DNA from 4 places in the Vibrio alfacsensis genome. Region 4 is predicted to be linked to each of the others. Evidence: predicted binding sites of a transcription regulator. Region 4 holds the regulator's gene; each other region holds the start of a gene.
The links. Region 4 encodes PurR, which represses purine synthesis genes. Its sites were predicted from a motif close to TNANGNAAACGTTTNCNTNA; they were not measured.
Positions count from the first base shown of each region.

Region 1: a site for PurR is predicted at 2,775-2,794, ahead of purL (phosphoribosylformylglycinamidine synthase). Genes of this name have one in related genera too.
Region 2: a site for PurR is predicted at 1,688-1,707, ahead of VA249_RS17295 (formate--tetrahydrofolate ligase). Genes of this name have one in related genera too.
Region 3: a site for PurR is predicted at 3,123-3,142, ahead of VA249_RS08820 (inosine/guanosine kinase). Genes of this name have one in related genera too.

Region 1 covers NZ_AP024165.1:665,874-670,353, forward strand. Annotated here, with positions in the region: gene tadA (tRNA adenosine(34) deaminase TadA) at 1-552, shown strand; gene VA249_RS24215 (hypothetical protein) at 633-767, opposite strand; gene mltF (membrane-bound lytic murein transglycosylase MltF) at 1,055-2,635, opposite strand; gene purL (phosphoribosylformylglycinamidine synthase) at 2,959-4,480, shown strand, end outside.
Region 2 covers NZ_AP024166.1:635,394-639,873, forward strand. Annotated here, with positions in the region: gene VA249_RS17295 (formate--tetrahydrofolate ligase) at 1-1,611, opposite strand, end outside; gene VA249_RS17300 (inosine/guanosine kinase) at 1,859-3,163, opposite strand; gene VA249_RS17305 (CreA family protein) at 3,294-3,767, opposite strand; gene VA249_RS17310 (flavodoxin) at 3,981-4,480, shown strand, end outside.
Region 3 covers NZ_AP024165.1:1,900,092-1,904,571, forward strand. Annotated here, with positions in the region: lysine riboswitch at 34-214, opposite strand; gene VA249_RS08815 (H-NS family histone-like protein) at 1,034-1,441, shown strand; gene VA249_RS08820 (inosine/guanosine kinase) at 1,743-3,047, opposite strand; gene VA249_RS08825 (hypothetical protein) at 3,165-3,434, opposite strand; gene mnmA (tRNA 2-thiouridine(34) synthase MnmA) at 3,623-4,480, shown strand, end outside.
Region 4 covers NZ_AP024165.1:2,074,207-2,078,686, reverse strand. Annotated here, with positions in the region: gene VA249_RS09560 (TVP38/TMEM64 family protein) at 1-156, opposite strand, end outside; gene VA249_RS09555 (TfoX/Sxy family DNA transformation protein) at 269-859, opposite strand; cyclic di-GMP riboswitch class I at 1,096-1,177, opposite strand; gene purR (HTH-type transcriptional repressor PurR) at 1,557-2,561, opposite strand; gene torD (molecular chaperone TorD) at 3,004-3,651, opposite strand; gene torR (two-component system response regulator TorR) at 3,918-4,480, shown strand, end outside.

The DNA of each region.
Region 1 (4,480 bases), 1.4 Mb from region 4:
TTGTCTGACCTTTCTTTTTCCTCTCAAGACGAATTGTTTATGCGCCGAGCGATGGAGCTTGCTGAGCAAGCTGAAGCGGAGGGTGAAGTTCCTGTTGGGGCTGTTTTAGTTAAGGATGGAGAGATCATTGCAGAGGGCTGGAATCGCTCTATTTGCGCCCATGATGCGACCGCTCATGCAGAAATTCAAACCTTACGTAAAGCAGGGGAAGCGCTACAAAATTACCGCTTACTGGATACCACGTTGTACGTAACGTTAGAGCCATGTCCAATGTGCGCAGGCGCGTTACTTCATAGCCGAGTAAAACGTGTCGTGTACGGTGCTCCCGACTTAAAAGCTGGTGCCGCAGGAACGGTATTAAACTTGTTTGAAAGCCAAGCAGCGTATCATTACGCAACCGTAGAAAGGGGTCTACTAGAAGCGGAGTGTCGCACTCAGTTACAGGCGTTTTTTAAGCGTCGTCGTAAAGAAATAAAAGCTCAGAAACAAGCGCAGAAAGCATTGGAAGAGGGGCAAGGAGTAAAAGAAAAAGAAGAAGATAAAGGCGAGTAGGTCGTGCGTTTATTCTTGGACAATACAGGGATTGTTTTTTAGCAAACACCTACTTTGCAGTAGATGTTTGCTTCAAGTTATCAGTGGTTCACTAGGTGAACAAAAACACGGTTACGTGCACTGACTTTCTTTTTAATGCCGGTAAGCGTGCGCTTACGGCGGTTAGCAGCCACTGTCTTATTCAAACGTTTTGACTGCACTCTGCGTTTTCTCATAACCAGAACCTCTTGCAGACAACGAACACGCTCTCCGACACTTATACGAGTAAGCGCCTGATACATTATCAATAGTTGGCATTCTTGAGATGCATACTTATGGATGATGGTGACATCAGATCGAGGAGAGGTGACACAAAGGACCCATTGTTTCTGTTTCTTTGACTTTGGCTAGAAAGCGAAGTGTTGGGAGTTAGAAACAAGTCCGAAAGACGCGATTCTAGTTAACTTTTTCTGTTGACTCAATAAAAAAATAGCGAGCCATTCGCTCGCTATTTTCGAAAGGTTTATTCCACCGTTGTTGGCGTTTGTTGCTCGGTTCCCGGTATGCTTTCTACTGCTCCAGAAATTTGGTCTGTCAACGTTTCAACGGCGCCAGAAACCAAGATATTCGGGTCTAATGGCGGGATGACTTGAAGCTCACTGGTGTCTTCTTCAACCGCAGGTTTCTGACTCACGTGTCCAATGATAGATTGGTAATAACGACGAATATTTTCTACGTAGTTACGGGCCTCATCACCACGCGCATAACCATAACGTGTTTGGCTATAAAAGCGCTTCTGGCGTAGTAGGGGTAGTCGTTCTTTTACATCGGACCAAGCATCAGGATCACCGCCTTGTGCTTTGGTGAGGCGACGCGCATCCATCATGTGGCCGTAGCCAACGTTGTAAGATGCAAGAGCAAACCAAATTTTTTCATGATCGTTGATAGAATCCGGAACACGGGCAACGATACGACGTAGATACTCCACACCACCACGAACCGATTGTTCTGGATCTAGACGGTCAGTCACACCCACGCTCTTCGCCGTTGGTAGGGTTAACATCATCATGCCGCGTACCCCTGTTGGTGATTTCGCTTTTGGTTTCCAGTGAGATTCTTGATAAGCCAGTGCTGCAATCAATCGCCAATCGAATTCTTCACTGTATTTTTGGAACAATGGTGCCCATTTCGGCAGTGTGTTGTCTAAGGCTCGGATAAAGGCGCGAGTATCCACATAGTCGAATGCTTCGATATGGCCGATGTATTTTTCTTCTAATGTCGCTAATTCACCGGACTGTTTGATGTTGCCAAAAAACTCTATCAGCATTGCGTATAAGCTTTCATCTTCCGATCGGCGGGTAAACCATGATACTGGTTGATCTTCGGTTAGCTCGAATGCCAAGGTTAAGTCTGGATATAAGCGTTGTGCCAATGAGAGCTCAACAGAGTCGGTGACGGTAAAGCGTAACTCTCCAGTAGATACCTGTCTTAGGAGATCGCGAGTGTCGGCGTTTCCAACAATCTCAAATTGAAGCTCTGGGTGCTCTTTTTGTAAATCCGTTAACGTAGGAACAAATTGTGACTGTTCGACGATCTGTAGCGTTTCGGCTCCCGCACTCAACTCTCCTTCTTCGGCATTTTTGTCTTTTGCTTTTTGGTAGCCAATGAGCTGCTTGAGATCGCGTGGACGAAGTTGGCCTTTCTTATAAACCACTTGTTGGCTTACATAGTAATAGGCAGGAGCTGGACGAAAACGTTGTACGGCTTGAGAAGTTTGAGTCAAGCCCGTAGCAATGATGTCGATGTCACCTTTTTTAAGGGCTGGGAACAGTTCTGCTTGGCGAAAAGCCGGTTTAATCTCCAGCTTTACGCCCAGTTGTTCGGCAAATTTACGCGCCAGTTCATAATCTAGACCTGCCGGGCCATCTGGACCAATGTAATAAGAGAGTTGGTTATTTAGCGTGCCAACACGTAGAACCCCACGTTCTTGGATTTGCTCGAATTCACTTTTAGGTTCTGACTCAATCTGACAGGCAGAAAGTAAAAGCACAGTCGCGAAAAGTAAGGCGCTGCGCTTGAGTCTATTGAACTGACTTATTTGCATTAATTGGGTACGTCTCAATAAATTTCTAGTTGCCTTTATATCAAAGCGTGCCGATGGGGCAAAGTGAATCAAGCAGATAGAGTGCGACATTGTGTGATTTATCGACATTTAAGTCGTAAATCAAATTTGACGAAAAAAATGACGCAAACGGTTGCTTTTGATGTTACATCACAAAAACAATTGCTATATAATGCGCTCGCAACGAAGAGGTGGAATCGGCATAGGTTTGAAAAACCTTCGGGAATAGCTTCGAAGAAAACAGTATAACCCACTGAATTTATTCCAATATCACCTTAATCACTTGCAACAAGAGACCTAAGCACATGAGAATTTTGCGTGGCTCCCCAGCTCTTTCTGAGTTTCGTGTTAATAAACTACTGGAACTTTGTCGTGAACAAGATCTGCCTGTCACTGGCATTTACGCAGAGTTCATGCACTTTGCAGATCTAAAGTCTGACCTTGATGATCAAGAGTTGGAAAAACTGGAAAAATTGCTGACTTACGGTCCAACGATCGAAGAGCATGAGCCAGAAGGTCTTTTACTTCTTGTTACTCCTCGTCCGGGCACCATTTCGCCTTGGTCTTCTAAATCTACTGATATCGCCATCAATTGCGGTCTAGACAAAGTAAAACGTCTTGAGCGCGGCACGGCATACTACGTAGAAACATCGACACCTCTTAACGACGCACAAATTGCAGACGTAAAAGCGCTTATCCATGATCGTATGATGGAAGTGACGTTTACTGATTTCGATGCGGCAAATGCGTTATTCCAAGCGGCAGAGCCAGCACCTGTGGCAGACGTAGATCTATTAAACGGCGGTCGTACTGCGCTTGAAAACGCAAACGTTACCCTAGGTCTTGCACTTGCAGATGATGAGATCGAATACCTTTACGATGCATTCGTAAATAAACTAGAACGTAACCCGACTGACATTGAACTGATGATGTTTGCACAAGCGAACTCAGAGCACTGTCGTCACAAGATCTTTAATGCAGATTGGACTATCGACGGCGTGAAGCAAGAGAAGTCTCTGTTCAAGATGATCAAAAACACATTCGAAACCACGCCTGAAAACGTACTGTCTGCCTACAAAGATAACGCAGCGGTAATGGTAGGTTCGGATGTTGGTCGCTTCTTCCCGAACCCAGAAACTCGCCAGTACGGTTACAACCAAGAGAAAGCGCACATCCTAATGAAGGTGGAAACGCACAACCACCCAACGGCTATCTCTCCTTGGCCGGGCGCTTCTACAGGTTCTGGTGGTGAAATCCGTGACGAAGGCGCGACTGGTATCGGTGGTAAGCCAAAAGCGGGTCTAGTTGGTTTCACAACGTCTAACCTACGTATTCCTGGTTTTGAACAGCCATGGGAAACAGATTTCGGTAAGCCGGGTCGTATCGTTAACGCCCTAGACATCATGCTAGAAGGCCCACTAGGTGGCGCGGCGTTCAACAACGAATTTGGTCGTCCAAACCTACTTGGTTACTTCCGTACTTACGAAGAGAAAGTTAATTCTCACGCAGGTGAAGAGGTTCGTGGTTACCACAAGCCAATCATGATTGCTGGTGGTATGGGTAACATCCGTGATGAGCACGTTCAGAAGAAAGAGATCCCAGTCGGCGCAAGTCTAATCGTTCTTGGTGGTCCTGCAATGAACATCGGCCTTGGCGGTGGTGCGGCTTCTTCAATGGCATCTGGCCAATCAGCAGAAGACCTAGATTTTGCTTCTGTACAGCGTGAAAACCCAGAGATGGAGCGTCGCTGTCAGGAAGTGATCGACCGTTGTTGGCAGCTTGGCGAGCAGAACCCAATCGCATTTATCCACGATGTGGGCGCAGGTG
Region 2 (4,480 bases), on a different replicon from region 4:
ACGAATTGGAACACTAAAACCTGTCGGAGCGCCTTTTACAGCGGAATCGGTGGTAATCGAGAGTGGTGTTTTAGCGATACAAACCGCGAGATCATCAAATCCAAGTTGTTCAAAATGAGCCAGTTGAGCTTTGGCTAATTCACTCATTTCAATATTTGATGCACCATAGCCGACTTCACACACCGCCATGAGTTTCTCTATTAAAGATTGCTCTTTTTGATAAAGCGGAAGGAAATTTGATGATGTCTCACATGTCTCTACCACGTACTGCGCAAGCTCAACAGCACCTTCTCCGCCATTAGCAAAAGCGGTACTTACAGCCACTTTAACATCGGGATTGAAAGTGTGAATAAGCGATTTCAATTCGAGTAATTCATCGACAGAGTCTTGTGGGAACTGGTTAATCGCGACGACAGCAGGAAGACCATACTTATGAACATTATTGATATGCCATTTTAGGTTTTCAAATCCCGCTTTTAAGGCCTCATGATTCGACGCAAAGATTGAATCTGGAATTGCCATTCCTGGGCGGAGGTCATAGAGGCCTGAGTTTGCTTTTAGTCCTCGTAGCGTCGCAACAATAACTACGCAATCTGGTGCTCTTTTTGCAGCTGCAGCTTTAATGTTACATGCCTTTTCAAACCCCATATCTGAACCAAAACCACCCTCAGTGACAACGTAACTGGAAAGTTTTAGTGCAATTTCGTCAGCAATGATGGATGAGTTTCCATGAGCAATGTTCGCAAATGGTCCAGCATGGATCAGGGTCGGAACGCCCTCGAGTGTTTGCATGAGTGTTGGGGCGATGGTTTCTTTCAACGTTACCGCCATTGCACCTGCAACTTGGAGATCTTCTGTGGTTACTGGAATGCCATCAAGGTTGTAAGCGACAACAATGCGTCCAATTCGTTGACGAAGATCTTTTAAATCTTTTGCTAAGGCAAGGATTGCCATTAACTCGGATGCCGCCGAGATATCAAACCCTTCTTCGCGTTCAAAGCCGTTAATGGTTTTACCATCTTCGTTCAAACCGATTTTAACCATACGGAGTGCACGATCATTGTGGTCCATTACACGTTTCCATGTAATACGCTCTACATCGATTTTTAGCGCTTTCAGCCCTGTTCTTGCTTCAAATGCTTCAAACCCCTCACGCAGCTCATGATAGACGCGTGCATCTATTGCTGCAGAAGCAAGGTTATGGGCCGCAGTGACAGCATGAATGTCGCCAGTTAGATGCAGATTCAATTCATCCATTGGCGCGACTTGAGAATAACCACCGCCAGCGGCGCCTCCTTTGACACCGAATACAGGTCCCATTGAAGGTTGGCGTATGCAGGCCATGACCGATTGATTGATTTTAGCGAGGCCTTGCGAAAGACCAATGGTTGTTACCGTTTTTCCCTCACCTAGTGGGGTAGGGGTAATGGCAGTGACCAGTACTAATTTCCCATCTTGATTGTCATTAAGGCGCTCAAGGCATTGGGGATGAACTTTAGCTTTGTGTTTTCCGTGTGTATCGAATTCGTGTGGTAAAAGGCCGGCATTTGCGGCAACAGTTTCAATCGAAGACAACGGTGTGTTTCGGCAAATTTCAATATCAGACAGCATGGATACTCCAAAAAAATGGCTAACACGTAGCAATCAACAATCGCCACCGGAAGAGAAAAAATTTGATGGCAAGCTGTTGCGCAAACGTTTGCGCGAGAATAATACTGGTAAAATGTGAGCTGTAAAGCAGTTCATGCGCCTTAGCGTGCTACATGATAACAAAAAACACCAAACACTGCGCTAGATCAAAACAAAAAGGCCACCAAATGGTGACCTTCAAACAGATATACCTAGAAATGCTTAAATATCAGCGATCCCAATAAGTCTCTTCAAGACTGTCTTCTCTTTCTGGTAAGGCACGTGATAGGCGAGGAGAGTGCTGAGTGAGTACTTCATAGCTTACACGGTTTGCGTATTTACAAATTTGAGAAAGAGATGAATACGTCAAACAACGAACTTCGTGTTTTTCTGAGTTTGGTACTTCTTTCTGGTGGAAAGAATTGGCAGCCATATCATGCAAAAGCGCAGAGAGTGCGGCATCACCAGCACCGTTCGTGTTTTTGATTTCTAGTGGACCGCCAAGGTAAGGACCAATGTGTGAATATACTTTCATTGGATCTTGGCAATCGTCTTTACGCATCGCACGGCTAAATTCGAATTTGTTAAATTCGTCGATTGAGCCCTCAAGAATGTCGTGCATGGTTTCACGTTTCACTTTTTCATCAGTGTAACCTGCCATGTAAAGACCATTTGGTCCAGCGGTACACAATACAAGATCAACCCATTCAAGTGCTTTGTCTGCCGCCGCGAGTGGATCCGTTTCACCAGTAAGCGCAGCGCCTTCTTCTTCATTCATTGCAACAACGGATACATTGTCTCGAATGTACTCTTGCCACCACTTAGCGTTACCTTCGATAACGTATTTGGTGCCTAGAGTAAGGACAACTGGCACGTCATGCTTTTTAGCAAACTCAATCGCACGCTGCACTGCTTGAGGCATCTGATCTTCTTCTTTGCCACGCATTAAGTAAGACGATACAACAAGCGCAGACGCTTTCTGGAAGACTTCTTCAGGAATACTTTCAGGAGACAGTTTGTTCATGTGACCTTCGTTAATCGCGAAAGTACGTTCACCGTCTTGAGTGATGAGCGTGTAACAGCGACCAATAGGGCCGTCTACTGTTTGTAGGTGGTTTAGGTTCATGCGAGAAGAGGTGCGGCATAGGTAGCGGTATGCAAACGAGCCGACTTGAATGTTTTTCGACATGACACCCAGCAGCACAGATTTGCTGTCTGCTAGTACTGAATAGTTGTGTAATGTGTTTCCGATAGTGTCACCAGGGTATTGATGTGTAATCAGCCCTTTTTCAACTAACTCTTCGTACAGTGCATCTGCTTTGCTCTCTTCAAGAACAAGAGAATGACCTTTGCTTAGGTTGTATTTCGCTAGAAAGTCGTCGTCTACGCGCGCTTCAATATCTACGATGGTTTGGCCAACACCGACAATCGTTGGACGATACAGTTTAGGCGTTTGTCGAATTTGGTTAACTAATGGATCTCGAGCGTGAGTTGGGAAGTAGTGTTTTGATTTACGCTGTCCAGGAAACTTCATGCTTGTTCTTGATTGAGAAAAAAAAGAGGCGGGATTGTATCACAAAAAAATGAAATTCGTTGTCCTATTTGCAAAGAAATTTGCTCGCTGAAATTTTCAGCGAGCTGATGCTTTTATGAACAAATAAGACCTAGTTTGATGTTAATTCAGCCGGTTGGGTGTAAGCTTTCGTTCCCCAAAGTGGCACAGTAGACAAACTGTGTTTAAAGCTACCTTCGGTTTCTTTGGTTGTGTAGGACAAATACAGTAGAGTTTGGCTCTCTGGATCATAGATGCGTCTTACTTTCATTGTTTTGAAGAAGATACTTTTAGATTTTTTGAAGACCACTTCACCAGACTTACTTTTGTCGATCTTAGCAATCATTTCAGGCGTAATATCACCAGTTTGGCGGCAGGAGATAGAACTGTCGCTCGGATCGGAAAGGCTTAAGTTCGCCTCAATAGATGCAATGTGACAAGTGACGCCAGTGACAACTTCATCTTGTAGGTGTCCGATTTTGATGTCTTTCATCGTAAACATACCAAGCGATACGTCACCGACTTCATTGTTGCCACACCCGGCAAGAACAGTAAGCAGACTTAAAGCAAGCAAGCGTTTTTTCATGTTTTCATCCCTTAAATAGGCAAATATATTGGAACAATTTATCAGACAGATGCAGTTAAAACAAAATTTGGCGTTCACTCAAGAGTTTAGCTAGGTTTGTAAGAGTCTTCATGATAATGTACCGTCGCATATCGGGGAGCGCTCATTATCGTAGCCAACATCCCGTCTATACTCGCTGCAGACCTCCAATCATGTGGCAGTTAAGGTAATAAAATGAACGAACAGCAATTAGAAATCATCAAACGCAAAAACGCATGGCTTCATGAACTTGTCGAAGTGGAGTTCCCTACCAAAGAGAGTCTTGAGGGGCGTCAAGCATACTTCCTTTCATTGGAAGAAGCGGAATACGATGTGCTTCCTGATGAACTATTCATTGAAAGTGCTCGTGCATTACAAAACGACGACATTTTCTTGGTTGATTTCCATCGTTTGACGGTGATGTTCTCAGTGCTTCAGTCCCAACGTTGGTCGACTCAACATGATCAAGATATGATTGTGGAATACTTGAGCCAGATTATCTTAGACCCAGACTTTGAATTGTATGTTGGTTTTAATGATGGAGAACCAGTGGGTGCTGCTATTGTGAGCCACTACGAGGGAAACACACTTATTTCAGATATTGCATCGTCTCAAAGTTTAGACAAGCGCCAGTTTGCCGTGGATTTAGCAAAAAAACTTCATGATGAGAAAAAATTGTGTGAGACAATCGTGCT
Region 3 (4,480 bases), 170 kb from region 4:
ACTTAGCGACAGGGAAGCGAACACTCCACCCAACCCTACAGTAGCGCTCCATAGTTTAATGTTAATATACTATGGCAGTGTTGTTCCTTTCGGAGTCAACCCCAGCAAGTGGGTTCGATAGACCACTTACTTCGGCAATCTTCGCCTTCCACTATTATTCATTGGCATCACCCCAATAATAGCTACTCTTCGAGACTGCACCTCTACGGCAACAACAAACAATTAACTATTAATTATACAAATTAACAACACTTTGTCTGCAACATTGCATCAGGTAACAGCCATTGTACTCATGAAGACCTACAATGCAACACATCAATCTAAATTTAGTGAATAGTTAATCGCCCTTATGATTTACCAATGAAATATAAGAGGCGGATATAACCAGTACCGACCAAACACACACATGGTGATATAACTATCGGTATATAGTGATATGGTTAGTAGTATATGGTTGTTGGAATTGGTTATATGGCAAAGCACGCATAAGGTTTATCTGACCTTTTGGCATTTACTTATCTATTGCTGATACGCACCATTAATACCTACTCTATGAAGCCAAAATTAGCCCTCTTAGTTCAAGCTCGTTGTATTTCTTATTCGACCTGCTAATTTGAGATCGCAACACTATTTTTTATGAAACAAAGTAACTATCTTTCACACGTTAGTTTCTAACCTTGAATTAAATGGGTAGAAGGTACAAAGATAATTCGCCGCTATTTCTTGTAACTAAGCGTGATTTTTTCTTATTACTAAGCTTAATTTTACAATTCAGCCACTACACTCATGATATACAAAATGAGAACTGCCCCTATCTATATAGTGCATTTAGGCCTATAAACCGTAAAGATTTTCTACTATTCCAATTTAATATTGATTTATTGCTAAAAAAACAATCTAAATCTCAAATTAGTATTTGCACATATTCTAAAGATAACGTTAAATATAAAGACTGTTTTTATTTATCGTTCGGCATTTGTGAATCATAAAGATTCCCAATGCTTGGCAATCTCACCTATTAATAGGAATCGTTATGTCTGAGCTGACTAAAACACTTCTAAATATCCGTAGCCTTCGTGCATTTTCTCGTGAGCTGACTCTAGAACAATTGGAAGAAGCTCTAGATAAACTGACTATCGTTGTTCAAGAGCGTCAAGAATCTGAAGAAGCTGATCGCGCAGCACAAGCTGAGCAAGAAGCGAAAATGGCTGCAATTGCAGAACAAATCGCAAAAGATGGCATCGACGTTGAAGCTCTAATCAGCGCACTAGCTGGTGAAACTAAGACTAAAGCAAAAGGTAAACGTGCTCCACGCCCAGCTAAATACAAATACGTAGATAGCAACGGTGACGAAAAAACTTGGACAGGTCAAGGCCGCACTCCATCAGCAATCCAAGAACAACTTGATGCTGGTAAATCACTAGATGAATTCTTACTTTAAATGTGATTAAAGATTTAAAAGGCTTTCGATGGAAGCCTTTTTTATACCCATTCAAATAATAGTATTCTCGCTGTGACGAGCTAATGCTACTGATAGTTTCATTATATAGATTGAAACTAGATGCATTGGTGTAAATTTTCATTCAGCCTCTATAAGAAGTTGTCTTACCAAGAGATTGAATAACAATTTATCTGAATCCATGATGGGTTTTATAAAACAATAAAAATGGCGCATTAAAAAATGCGCCATTTTCAGCTTTAGTACTTTTTACTGTTAAACGTCGTCAAACACTCTAAGAGTATTAACGCTCCCAGTACGCTTCTTCCAAGCTATCTTCACGCTCAGGAAGGCCACGAGATAAACGTGGAGAATGCTGCACTAACACTTCGTAACTCGCGCGGTTTGCGTATTTACAAACTTGAGAGAACGAAGAGTAAGTTAAATACTCATTGCTGTGCTTGCTTGAGTTAGGCACATTTTCTTTGTGGTATTTATTTGCAGCCATATCGTGAAGTACTGCTGACAGTGCTGCATCGCCTGCACCATTGGTGTTCTTGATTTTCTCAGGACCACCCATGTATGGAGAGATATGTGAATAAACTTTAATTGCATTTTCACACGCTTCTTTCTTAGCAGGACGGCTGAATTCGTAACGGTTAAACTCTGCAACAGAACCAGGAAGCAGCGGTAATGATGTTTCACGTTTCGCGCTATCTTCGGTATAACCCGCCATAAATAAACCAACAGGACCCGCGGTACATAGAACTAAATCTGCCCACTCGAGTGTCTTATCAGATGCAGCTAGTGGATCTGACTCACCTGTTAGTGCTTCTGCTTCATCTTCGTTCATAGCAACCACAGACACATGGTCACGAATAAATTCTTGCCAGAATGTAGGATCATCTTGAATGACAAATTTGGTGCCCAGCGTTAATACTACTGGAACATCATATTTTTTCGCGAAGTCAATGGCACGCATGGTTGCTTCAGGCATTGGATCGCCTTCTTTACAACGAACAAGGTATGCCGTCAAAACAAGTGCAGAGGCACTTTTGAAGATTTTCTCAGGAATATTGTCTGGGTGAAGTTGGTTCATTTGACCTTCGCTGATCGCAAAAGTACGCTCACCATCTTCAGTAATTAGCGCAAAGCAGCGACCAATTGCACCCTCTACTCCCTGTAGGTAGTTCAAATCCATACGGCTAGAGGTGTTACATAGGTAACGATAACCGTAGCTGCCAATTTTGATATCCTGACTCATTACACCTAAAAGTGTCGAGCGGTCATCCGCTAGCACAGAGTAGTTGTGTAACGTATTACCGATCGTTCCGCCTGCATACTCATTGGTAATTAGGTTTTCTTCTTTTAATTGTTGATAAAGCGCTTCAGCAGTCGCATCATCAATAACCAACGAGTGTCCTTTACTCAAACCGTACTTTTCAATCACATCCGTTGTAACTTTAGCTTCAATATCTACCAAGGTCTGATCAATACCGATGATGTGAGTGCGCGTCATCTTCTTGCTTTCTTGTGCTTGGCTCACCAAAGGGTCACGAGCATGAACAGGAAAGTAGTGCTTCGATTTGCGTTGTCCAGGAAATTTCATATTGTTAGTCTGAGTCAGGGATGAAAAGGAGAACGGATTCTATACCGCTGACAATAAAGCAGCAATAAAAGCAATTATAGCAAACGTTTGCCGCTTATATTTTTGTTCTCGAGCCCGTTATTCGCCTTCCATAAAGCCCAAATCAGGCAATTGATTTAGATGTTCTGTATAACGTTTTAAATTAAATTCACCGTCATTTTTCATGACATCAAATACCTCAATTGACATCGCACAAGCCATCATCGCCACTGCATCTTCACGTGGAGTACCTGTCATCATTAAGCGCATTAGGGTTTCTTTTACTTTTAGTGGATTGCCGTCTTCCAGTTGATTCTCAATAATTTCGATCAACTCGGCTTCTTGCATAAATTGGTTTTCTTCCGTCATTTGAATTTTCCTCTTGGATTTTTGCCAACTATGCCATATATACCCTCCCTATACTTATGAAATTACTAACTCGTGATGCTATTAGCTTAAAATGTAGCAAATCGAAGTGTGATTTCGATCTCGGATCTGTCACCGGTCTGTGGATTCTGTTAGAATCTTCGTCCCGTTTATTTAAGTGGTGTTTAGTAATGTCTGATAACAGTCAAAAGAAAGTCATCGTCGGTATGTCCGGCGGCGTTGATTCATCTGTTTCTGCGTATCTTCTAAAGCAGCAAGGCTACCAAGTGGAAGGCCTGTTCATGAAGAACTGGGAAGAGGATGACAACGAAGAATATTGTACAGCAGCAGAAGATCTTGCTGATGCTCAAGCAGTATGTGACAAGCTAGGCATTCACCTACACACCATTAACTTTGCTGCAGAATACTGGGACAATGTATTTGAGTACTTCCTTGCTGAGTACAAAGCTGGCCGTACGCCAAACCCAGACATTCTTTGTAACAAAGAAATCAAGTTCAAGGCATTCCTAGAATTTGCTGATGAAGTACTTGATGCTGACTACATTGCAATGGGTCACTATGTGCGTCGCTCATTCCCGGAAAACGCTTCAGTTGGTGAAGAACAAGAAAAACCAGCGATGTTACGTGGCCTAGACAGCAACAAAGACCAAAGCTACTTCCTCTATACACTAAGCCATGAGCAAATTGCTCGCAGTCTATTCCCTGTTGGCGATTTAGAGAAACCTGAAGTACGTCGAATCGCAGAAGAGCAAGGCCTGATTACAGCGAAGAAAAAAGACTCAACGGGTATCTGTTTTATCGGTGAGCGTAAATTCACTGAGTTCCTTGGTAAATATCTGCCTGCTCAACCTGGTAACATTGAAACACCAGAGGGGGAAATTATTGGTCAACACCAAGGTTTGATGTACCACACGCTAGGTCAGCGTAAAGGTCTGCATATTGGTGGCCGTAAAGGCGGTGGCGGTAACGAAGATCCGTGGTTCGTTGGTGAAAAAGACCTAAAACGTAACGTTTTGATCGCCGTACAA
Region 4 (4,480 bases):
GGTTGTTGCCGCAAGCAAGAAGTTTTCCTCAATGAGAGTATTCAACGCTTCCTGCTGCGCTTTCGCATTTTCTAATGTTAAGTATTGGCCGAAGTTGATACCTAAAAGGAGGATTACCGCGAGTAGGATAAGCCCTAAAATCAGTTTCTTATTCATATCATTCATCTCGTTTAGCTTGTTAAAGAATAAGACAGAACTGGGCGAAAAAAAATTTCAAAAAAAACCGCAGTGTAAAACTGCGGCTATGTTTTAAATCTTATGAAGCGGATTAGGAAAGGCCATTCATGAGTTCTTGTCGGCGTTCTTGTGGTACTACACTCCAATGCGTACCATTGATCGCTCCCTCAAGGGCCCAAAGCAATTCCAAACTTACACTAGATGCATGAGTTTGTTGAATTGCCTTGTACGCATTTAATGCGCCTTTGTCCTCTAGTTGCTCTACCGAATCGATGCCTGCTTTTTTAAGCATGCGTTCAGTCGCTAAACGTAGGTTTGGCAAATCTTTTAGTCGGTTAGGCTTTGTTGTTGCCTGTTGTTCTTTTTCAAGCTTGGCGCTTTCTAGAGACTTCCTTGCAACATCAAGGATTTTGTCGGTTGAATCCCATAGCTCGTCAGAAATAGCATAGTATTTCGTTACCACTGGGAAGCCACGTTTTTTATAGACGTAAGGTCTAAGTCCTTGAGTCTCGAAAGTAGATGAAGTTTTCTGATCCGCTCGGATGTGCAATTGATGATTTACAACTAGTGCAAACATAGTGTCATCTGCAAACAGTCCGAAGCCACCAAACATTGAGCGCGACTTGATCGTACCAAGTGCCTCAAATAGCTTCATAGAGTCTTTGAGTATCGGTTTATCCATGATGAGTTATCTCGGTGTAATTAGTATTACGCCACCAAAAATCAGGTCCGAGAGAATAGCAAATGCATGCAGTTATAATGTCATTAAAGGGTAAACTCGTTAAATGCATATTTGCCATCGGTAACCCCGCTACCTTCTACTGATACGACGATGATTGAAAATAACCATCATCGAAAACAGTCTTTAAAAACGATAGTCTTCAAAAATAGCAGTCTTCAAAAAAACAGCCGTTTTTAAAAAATAACGGTCTTCAAAAACAAATAGTTAAGGCCGGAAGCTTTGCGTCCCACTCTTTCGAATGGTTTGCCCTGTGCGTGACGGTATCAGAATACTGCTTTCATTGAATTAACATCACATCCTGAATATGGAAGTGTGACATTAGTTCAATTAAAAAGGGGTATTTAATGAGTGTTATTTCATATCTCTTGGTTAGATATGCCTATCAACACCATAAATACGAATTCAAATACATTGAATTAAAACAGTATGTTATAGCGAAGTGCTCTGGGCTGTCTACCCCGAAATTAGTCAATTGCTCATCGCTTCACCTATGGCAATGTTACTTGCCTAAATCCAATCCAATATGATTAGAAAATAGGACGAAAGGGTGGATTCAGAACATAAAAAACGCCCCTTAAAAGGAGCGCTTCAAATCGGTCATTATTGCTTAGTTCTTATTACTTAGCTGCATTATTGATTAGTTGAGCTTGCTTACTGTGCTACGTATTACAATCTCTGGCTGCATTTCAAAAATACGTTTGTCGTGCTCTTTATCTTTAATACGTTCAAGTAAGATCTCGAATGCGTTTTTACCTACACGACGTTTTGGTTGGTGAATCGTCGTTAGCGGTGGAGAGAAGTATTCAGCAAGTTCGATGTTGTCGTAACCGATCACAGAAATGTCTTCAGGGATCTTGATGCCATTTTGTTGCAGACGGCTCATCAAGCCTAGTGCCATGGTGTCATTAAAACAGAATACTGCAGTCGGGCGTTTTTCCATTGCAGTAATGTTATCTGCAGCAAGAACGGCAGTATCACATTCAAAGTTACCCTCAAGAATCCAGTCTTCTTTAACGGTAAGGTTTGCTTCTGCCATTGCACGTCTAAAGCCAGCAATTCGCTCTTTACATGCTGCTTTATCGAAATGACCACTTAAACATGCAATTTCGCTATGACCATTATCAATTAGATATTTAGTCGCTAAATAGCCACCTTCTTCCGAGTTATCAATGATCTTATCTGCTTTTGAGCTTTCAGGGCCCCAGTCCATCACGACTTTAGGGATGTCTGCGTGGCGGTCTAGCATCTCTTGTAGTTCTTCCGTTAGGTCAGAACACATCACTAAAATGCCATCGACACGCTTTTCTGCAAGCATGCGAATATAGTCACGTTGTTTCTCGTAAATACCACCAGTATTACACAGGATCAATGTATAGCCTTGACGGTAACAGTAGCTTTCTACGCCATCGATCACTTCAGAGAAGAAAAGGTTCGTTGACTGAGTAACCAACATACCGATAGTGCGCGTTGAGTTACACTTTAAGCTGCGAGCAACAGCACTAGGCGCGTAATTGAGCTCATCAACCGCTTTCATTACTTTTTCTTGAGTGGTCTCAGCAACAAAACGAGTTTTGTTAATTACGTGCGACACTGTGGTGGTTGAAACGCCGGCTAAGCGAGCAACGTCTTTAATTGTGGCCATAAATGATGTCCTGTATCGAGTTACTGAATACCGTAGTGAAGACAACCATGCGCTTAGTGTCTTGCGCAAACTGAGCAGTTACGAAAAAGCAACGCTGATAGGTTCGGCAGTGGTTGTTCCGAAATCGGTATAAAAAGATTTGTAGCGACATTGGTTGCTGAGAAATATATTCCTTGATTAGTGATACAAGGAATGGCTCAGCAAGCAGAGTAATAAAACACAAAAACCGCTATATTTCAGCGGTTTACATATAAATCATATTTAATCGTTTGCGCTCACATTTTAGACCTATGTGAGCAGGCTGGCAACATATTCAGCGATGGTTTTGTGCTTTTTATGTCACATTTTAACGGCTAAATTCACTGTACTTCTCTGAACCAGTGAGAAACAAACGAATAAAATAAGGGGGCTGTATGACGAGTCCCCCTAAAATAGCCCGCAATTATTCACCAAGAAGGTAGTCGCTGTCCAGTTTACAGAAAGCGATCAGCATTTGAGCAACACTAACGTAGAAGCCAAACTCATCGAATTGCTTACATTTTGCTGCAAACATAGGTAACCAAGTAAGCAGTTGCTTTTGGATGAAGTCGTTTTGTGCCACGAATGCTTCTTCCATATGTTTTTCTTGCTCGAGTTCGTTAGAGCGAATGATCATGTTGCCTAAGAAGTCGAGCTCTACAGCAAGGTGATCGGCTGGTTCTTTCAGGTTTTCATCGACCTGAACACCAAAGTCCGCCATGAGTTTTTCCATTTCTTCTGCTGGCTTATCGTTTAGAAGACCCGACTCACCGATGTACATGGAAGCGTATGGAAGTGCTCCGTGTTTTTCTGTTTTCAGAAATAGCTCACAAAAGTCTGCGGCAAGTTCGAGTTGAGCGTCTTCACGATCTTGAAGTCGGTTGAGTGCATCGACCAATGCATCGACTGATGTCTTTAGGGATTCGTTTTCACCTAGGCCAGCTAAAAAACTTCGGATTTCAACACTGTGGTAGCTCTCTAGGTCTTTTTCGGTAAGTTCTTTAGCGAATAGGCTAGAAAACCACCAGTAAATTTCGGCGCGTTTTTCGTTAAAAGCTTTCACTTCTTGCATTTTTTGCTCCTGAAATGATGCACTTAAGGCGGCATCTTGAAGTCACTTGAGTATAATCTCTTAAGTGTAAACAATTAAAATGAATAGCAGTAACTATAATTGTTATTGTTTATGGGTAATTATGCCTAGTTATTAATGGCAACAAATAAGCTTGCTTTGAATCAATAAAATCGCAAAATCTTGCTTTTTAATGTATCTATGACTAGAAATGTTACTAGTTATGAATAGAATACGTCTTGGAATAAAAAAGACAGAAAGTGGTGTAAATGAGCTATCACGTATTAGTCGTAGAAGATGATGTTGTAACTCGTAGTAAGTTAGCGGGCTACTTCCAAAATGAAGGTTACAAAGTCAGTGAAGCAGAAAGTGGCGCAGAGATGCGTGAAGTGCTTCAAGGTGGCGGTGTTGACTTGATTATGTTGGATATTAACCTGCCCGGTGAAGACGGTCTTATGCTTACGCGTGAATTACGCAGCCAATCAGATATCGGCATCATATTAGTGACAGGACGCACGGATAGCATTGACAAAATCGTTGGCCTAGAAATGGGCGCAGACGATTATGTGACAAAGCCTTTTGAGTTAAGGGAATTATTGGTTCGCGTTAAGAACTTATTGTGGCGTATCTCAGCGGCACGCAATGGTTCACAAAAGAACGTGAATGAAAGCAATGAAGAGCACATTGTGCGCTTCGGTGAGTGGACGTTTGATATTCAGCGTCGTGCGCTAAGCCGTAATGGTGAGCCAGTGAAGTTAACCAAAGCAGAATACGAACTGCTGGTTGCACTGTCTTCGTATCCAAACCAGGTGTTAAGCCGCGAACGTATTTT